2 linked regions of the Kitasatospora fiedleri genome follow. The protein of the gene in region 1 interacts with the protein of each later gene in a pairwise test. Links are inferred from orthologs where the notes say so. Each region holds a gene or a part of one and is shown on either strand. Other genes may lie near its edges.

The links.
Region 2: the proteins of rlmB (region 1) and QMQ26_RS14495 interact in binary tests that used the Escherichia coli proteins (3 or more experiments, as listed by UniProt). The link is inferred for Kitasatospora fiedleri from one-to-one orthologs.

Annotation. Positions count from the first base shown.
Region 1 is NZ_OX419519.1:3,446,201-3,449,391, forward strand. Bases 276-3,160 are described here. They hold rlmB (23S rRNA (guanosine(2251)-2'-O)-methyltransferase RlmB), read right to left. Parts: upstream 2,272-3,160; coding sequence 1,279-2,271; downstream 276-1,278. Other genes in these bases: QMQ26_RS15905 (DoxX family membrane protein), read right to left, coding at 276-909; cysS (cysteine--tRNA ligase), read right to left, coding at 2,393-3,160. In the rest of the region: more of QMQ26_RS15905, read right to left, coding at 1-275; more of cysS, read right to left, coding at 3,161-3,191. UniProt on the Escherichia coli protein: Specifically methylates the ribose of guanosine 2251 in 23S rRNA.
Region 2 is NZ_OX419519.1:3,160,863-3,164,099, reverse strand. Bases 248-3,178 are described here. They hold QMQ26_RS14495 (NAD(P)H-hydrate dehydratase), read left to right. Parts: upstream 248-958; coding sequence 959-2,398; downstream 2,399-3,178. Other genes in these bases: alr (alanine racemase), read left to right, coding at 2,503-3,178; QMQ26_RS14500 (holo-ACP synthase), read left to right, coding at 444-812; glmS (glutamine--fructose-6-phosphate transaminase (isomerizing)), read left to right, coding at 248-382. Outside these bases: more of glmS, read left to right, coding at 1-247; more of alr, read left to right, coding at 3,179-3,237. UniProt on the Escherichia coli protein: Bifunctional enzyme that catalyzes the epimerization of the S- and R-forms of NAD(P)HX and the dehydration of the S-form of NAD(P)HX at the expense of ADP, which is converted to AMP.

The sequences.
Region 1 (3,191 bases):
GAAGATCAGGTCGGGGGTGTCGTAGACCGGCACCGCCTTCCAGCTCACGGTGAACAGCAGCGCCGCGGACAGCGCCATCGCGGTGCCGGCCGCGAGCCGCTGCCACAGGCCCAGGATGGACAGCACGCCGACCACGATCTCCAGGAAGGAGACCGCGAGCCCGGCGCCCACCGGGTGGGCCATCGCGAAGTCCAGCAGCGGCTGGGCGACCTTCCACGGGTGCAGCGAGGACAGCCAGCGCATCATCGAGCCGCGCTCGCCGCCGTCGAAGTACACCGGGTCGCACAGCTTGCTGAACCCGGCGTACACCGACAGCGAGCCGAGCAGCACCCGCAGCGGCAGCAGCACCAGGCCCAGGTCGACCCGGCGGCCGGGGTACCAGGCGTGCTTGGAGCCCTCGCTGAGCGACGGCACCTCCGGCAGCTCGCCCTCGGGCTGCCAGCTGCGCCCGGCGCCGATCCGGACCGTCTCGTCCAGCAGTTCGGGGACGCCGACGTGCGGGGTCTCGCCCGGGGTGCCGGCCGGGCCGTACTGGCGCGGGACGCCCTGGAGCTGCTGGGTGTCGTCGTCCTCGAAGCCCTTGGCGGGGGCGGGCACGGTGGTCAGCCGGACGGCTTCCAGCAGCTGGGTGGCGGCGGTGTCGCCGGGCCCGGTCCGGCCGCTCCAGGCGGTGACCACCCGGGCCTTGCGGCGGGGGGCCCCGCCGGTGACCGAGGCGGCGGTGATCCCGGCCAGCGCGGGCACCGACGCCGCGGGCACCACGATCTGCGGGGTGACGCCGCTGCGCAGGCCGTACGGGTCACCGAAGGCGGCACCGGCCGGGGCGTCGATCATCGGGGCCACCGGGGCGGAGAGCCTGACCCGGAAACTGGCCTGGGTGCTGCTGAGCCTCGACGGGTCGGACGGCACCCGGACCGTGTTGAGGCCCGGACCGTCGTCTATCCCCGCGGGGCGCTGCCCGAGGCGCAGAGGTGTTCTGGTGTCCACACCCCTCTAACCGGGTGACGGGCCCCGAGGACACTCTCCCGGGTGGATTCCGGGCGAGGATTTGAAGTGATCATGAGAAAACCGATCGGGCCCGACCGGACCCGACCGGTTCCCCCACGAAAACGACGCGCTACCGCGGCGCCGCTGCGGCACGGCACCCCGCACCGCGGCGCCGCTGCGGCACGGCACCCCGCACCGCGGCGCCGCTGCGGCACGGCACCCCGCACCGCGGCGCCGCTGCGGCACGGCACCCCGCACCGCGGCGCCGCCGCGTCAGCGCAACACCCCGCGTCAGCGCTTGGCGCGCAGCCGGGCGGCCTCGTACAGCACGATGCCCGCCGCCACACCGGCGTTCAGCGACTCGGTCCGGCCCGGCATCGGGATGCGCACCAGCAGGTCGCAGGTCTCCGAGACCAGCCGGGACAGGCCCTTGCCCTCGGAGCCGGCCACGATCACCACGGGGCCGGTCAGCACGTCCAGGTCGCCGATCTCGGCCTCGCCGTCGGCGGCCAGGCCGACCACCATCACGCCGGCCTTCTGGTATGCCTCCAGCGCCCGGGTCAGGTTGGTGGCGCGCGCCACGGGCAGCCGCGCCGCCGCGCCGGAGGAGGTCTTCCAGGCGCCCGCGGTCATGCCGGCCGCCCGGCGCTCCGGGATCACCACGCCGTGCGCGCCGAACGCGGCGGCGGAGCGGACCACGGCGCCGAGGTTGCGGGAGTCGGTGACGCCGTCCAGCGCGACGATCAGCGCGTCCTGCCCGTTGTCGGCGGCGCCCTCCAGCAGGTCGTCGGGGTGCGCGTACTCGTACGGCGGGACCTGCAGCACCAGGCCCTGGTGGTTGAGGCCGCCGGTCATCTGGTCCAGCTGGGCCCGCGGGGCCTCCATCAGCGGGACGCCGCGCTCGTTGGCGGCCTGGAAGGCCTCCCGGACCCGGTCGTCGGTGTCGAGGAACTGCTGCACGTACAGCGCGGTCGCCGGGACGCCGCCCTGGAGCGCCTCGACCACCGAGTTGCGGCCCACCACCAGCTCGGCCGCGCCCGCGCCGCCGCGGCCGCTGCGGGAGCCGCCGCCGGCGCGGCGCATGCCCGCGCGGGACTTGGCGTCGCGCTCGCGCTTGAGCGCCGCGTTGGCGGCGCGCTGCTTGGGGTGGCCCTTGCGGGCCTCGCCGGGCGGGGTCGGGCCCTTGCCCTGCAGTCCCTTCCGGCTGTGGCCGCCGGTACCGACGCTGGCACCCTTCTTCGATCCGGGGTTGCGGCGGTTCCTGCGCTGGCTGTTGCCGGCCATGGTTGTACTTCCTGTCTCTGCGTCTGCTTCGTGCGTCGGGGCCGCACCCCTACAAAGGTACGGCCCCGGCGCGCCCCGGAGGGCTACTGGTACTACCGGCGGCCGGTGGTCCGGCCCGGTGTCACTGCCCGATCGTCCAGCGCGGGCCGGACGGGGTGTCCTCGATCGCCAGCCCGGCGGCGCCGAGCTGGTCGCGGATGGTGTCCGCGGTGGCGAAGTCCTTGCGGGCGCGGGCGGCCTGGCGCTGGTCGAGGACCAGCCGGACCAGGGCGTCGACCACGCCGCCGAGCTCCTCGCCCTGCTCGGCGCCGCCGGCCCACTGCTCGTCGAGCGGGTCGAGGCCGAGCACGCCGAGCATCGCCCGGACCTCCGCCAGCCGGGCCGCGGTGGACTCCTTGTCGTCCGCGCCGAGCGCGCTGTTGCCCTGCCGAACGGCCATGTGCACGGCGGCGAGCGCCTGCGGGACGCCTAGGTCGTCGTCCATCGCCTCGGCGAAGGAGAGCGGCACCTCGGGGGCGGCGTCGACCGGGCCGCAGCGCTCCACGGCCCGCTCGATGAAGCCCTCGATCCGGGCGAACCCGGTCTCGGCCTCGCGCAGCGACTCCTCGCTGTACTCGATCATCGAGCGGTAGTGCGGGCCGGCCAGGTAGTAGCGCAGCACGATCGGCCGCCAGCGCCGGACCATCTCGGAGACCAGCACCGAGTTGCCCAGCGACTTGGACATCTTCTCGCCGGCCAGCGTCACCCAGGCGTTGTGCACCCAGAAGTTGGCGAACTCGTCGCCGAAGGCCCGGGACTGGGCGATCTCGTTCTCGTGGTGCGGGAAGATCAGGTCGAGTCCGCCGCCGTGGATGTCGAAGGCGCGGCCCAGGTACTTGTGCGCCATCGCCGAGCACTCCAGGTGCCAGCCCGGGCGGCCG
Region 2 (3,237 bases), 290 kb from region 1 along the record:
CAAGGAGCTCGCCTACATGCACGCCGAGGGCTTCGCGGCCGGCGAGCTCAAGCACGGCCCGATCGCCCTGATCGAGGAGGGCCTGCCGGTGGTCGTGGTGGTGCCCTCGCCGCGCGGCCGCTCGATCCTGCACGACAAGATCGTCTCCAACATCCAGGAGATCCGGGCCCGCGGCGCGCGCACCATCGTGATCGCCGAGGAGGGCGACGAGGCCGTCGTCCCCTACGCCGACCACCTGATCCGCATCCCGGTCACCCCGACCCTGCTCCAGCCCCTGGTCTCCACCGTCCCGCTCCAGGTCTTCGCCTGCGAGCTGGCCACCGCCAAGGGCCACGAGGTCGACCAGCCGCGCAACCTGGCCAAGTCCGTCACGGTCGAGTAGCGCGCGTATCGTCCGTGCCGGTGTAGAGCGCTCTATGCCGGCACGGACGAAGGAGCGGGACGTGATCATCGGGGTCGGCATCGACGTGGCGGACATCGGGCGGTTCGGGGAGTCCCTGGAACGCACCCCCGGGCTGGCCGAACGCCTCTTCACCCCCGCCGAACTGACCCTCCCCTCCGGACAGCGCCGCGGCACGGCCTCGCTGGCGGCCCGGTTCGCCGCGAAGGAGGCGGTCGCCAAGGCCCTCGGCGCGCCCCCCGGCCTGCGCTGGGAGGACGCCGAGGTCCGGGTCGAGGCGTCCGGCCGCCCGCTGCTGCACGTCACCGGCACCGTCGAGGCCCGCGCCGCCGCCCTCGGCGTGACCTCCTGGCACCTCTCCCTCAGCCATGACGCGGGCGTCGCCTCGGCGGTCGTCATCGCCGAGGGCTGAGGACGCCGGAGCCGGGGAAGGAGCGGCAGGCCGCCACCCGGGGGCAGGGTGGGAACGGCGGGCCCCGCACCGGGGGCCCGACCCCTCCCGGGCCGCCCGCCGCGAACGCCGAGAACCGCCGAGAACCGCCGAGCAGGGGAGCTCCCATGCGCCACGCCCACACCGTCGAGCAGGTCCGTTCCGCCGAGGCCGCCCGGATGGCCGAACTGCCGGAGGGCACCCTGATGCAGCGGGCCGCGGCCGGGCTGGCCGCGGTCTGCGCGGGGCTGCTGCCCCGGGTGTACGCGAGCCGGGTGCTGGTGCTGGCCGGCTCCGGGGACAACGGCGGCGACGCGCTGTACGCGGGCGCCCGGCTGGCCCGCCGGGGCGCCCGGGTGGAGGCGCTGCTGCTCGACCCGGCCAAGGCGCACGCCGGGGGGCTGGCCGCCCTGCTGGCGGCCGGCGGCCGGACCACCGCCGACCCGGACGCGTTCACCCGGGCCGACCTGGTGCTGGACGGCGTCGTCGGCATCGGCGGCCGCGGCCCGCTGCGCCCGGCCGCCGCCCCGTTCGCCGCGCTGCCGCGCCGCGGCCGGGTGGTCGCCGTGGACGTCCCCTCCGGCGTCGACCCCGACAGCGGCGAGGTCGCCGGGCCCGCGCTCCGCGCCGACGTCACGGTCTGCTTCGGCACCCACAAGCCCGGCCTCTTGATCGACCCCGGCGCGCGGTACGCGGGCGTCGTCCACCTGGTCGACCTCGGGCTCGACCTGCCGCCCGCCCCCGTCGAGGCGCTCCAGCACGCCGACGCGGCCGCGCTGCTGCCCGCCCCCGGCGCGGAGAGCGACAAGTACCGGCGCGGCGTGGTGGGCGTCGCCGCCGGGTCCGCCCGCTACCCGGGCGCGGCCGTGCTGGCCGTCACCGGGGCGCTGTACGGCGGGGCCGGCGCGGTCCGCTACACCGGGCACGCGGCGGCGGAGGTGGTCCGCCGCCACCCCGAGACGCTCGTCACCGAGGACGGCCCGGCCCGCGCCGGGCGGGTGCAGAGCTGGGTGGTCGGCCCGGGCGGCGGCCAGGACGCCGAGCGCGCGCTGCGCGAGGCGCTGGACACCGAGGTGCCCGTCCTGGTCGACGCCGACGCGCTCACCGAACTCGCCCGGCTCGGCCCGTCCGTCCTGGCCGGCCGCCCCGCGCCCGTCCTGCTCACCCCGCACGCCGGGGAGGCCGCCCGGCTGCTCGCGGGCGTCGACGAGTCCGCCGACGCCGAGCAGGTCGCCGCCGGCCGGCTCCGGGCGGCCCGGCTGCTCGCCGCCCGCTACGGGGCGACCGTGCTGCTCAAGGGCTCCACCACGGTGGTCGCCGACCCGGACGGCCGGGCCCGGGTCAACTCCACCGGCACCGGCTGGCTCGGCACCGCCGGCAGCGGCGACGTCCTCTCCGGCCTGACCGGCTCGCTGCTCGCCACCGGGCTCGCCCCGCTGGACGCCGGGTCCGCCGCCGCCTACCTGCACGGCCTGGCCGGCCGCCGCGCGGCGGGCCCCGGCGCCCCGATCACCGCCGTCGACCTCGCCGCGGCCCTGCACCCGGCCTGGGCCTCCCTCGTCGAGTAGCCCGCGGGCAGGAGGGCCCCGGCGGGCCCCGGCCGCGTTCCGGACCCGCCGTCGCCCGGGCCCCTGACGGGGCTTTCCGCCGCGGTCTGGGAGACTGATACGCGATGACGACTGCGAACACCGCCGGGACGCCCGCGCTGACCCAGGGGGCGCGGGCCGAGGCGACCATCGACCTGGCCGCGCTGCGCGACAACCTGGCCGCGCTGCGCGCCCGCACGGCCGGGCCCGAGCTGATGGCCGTGGTCAAGGCGGACGCCTACGGCCACGGCGCGCTGCGGTGCGCCCGGGAGGCGGTCGCGGCCGGCGCGGGCTGGCTGGGCACCGCCACCCCGGAGGAGGCGCTCGCGCTGCGGGCCGCCGGGATCGGCCCCGAGCAGGCCCGCATCCTGTGCTGGCTGTGGACGCCGGGCGGCCCGTGGGCCCGGGCGCTGCGCGAGTCGGTGGACGTCTCGGTGAGCGGCCAGTGGGCGCTGGACGAGCTGCTGGCGGCCGTCCGGGAGACCGGCGTCCCGGCCCGGGTGCACCTGAAGGCCGACACCGGGCTGGGCCGCAACGGCTGCCAGCCGCGCGACTGGCCGGACCTGGTGGAGAACGCGGTGAAGGCGCAGGCCGAGGGCCTGCTGCGGGTGGTCGGCGTCTGGTCGCACTTCGCGGCGGCCGACGAGCCCGGCCACCCCTCGATCCAGGCCCAGCTCGACCTGTTCGCCCAGGTCCTGGCGTTCGCCGAGCGGGCCGGCGTCGACCCCGAGGTGCGGCACATCGCCAACTCCCCGGCGACGCTGCTGCTGCCGCAGTCGCACTACGACCTGGTCCGGCCGGGCCTGGCCATGTACGGCCTG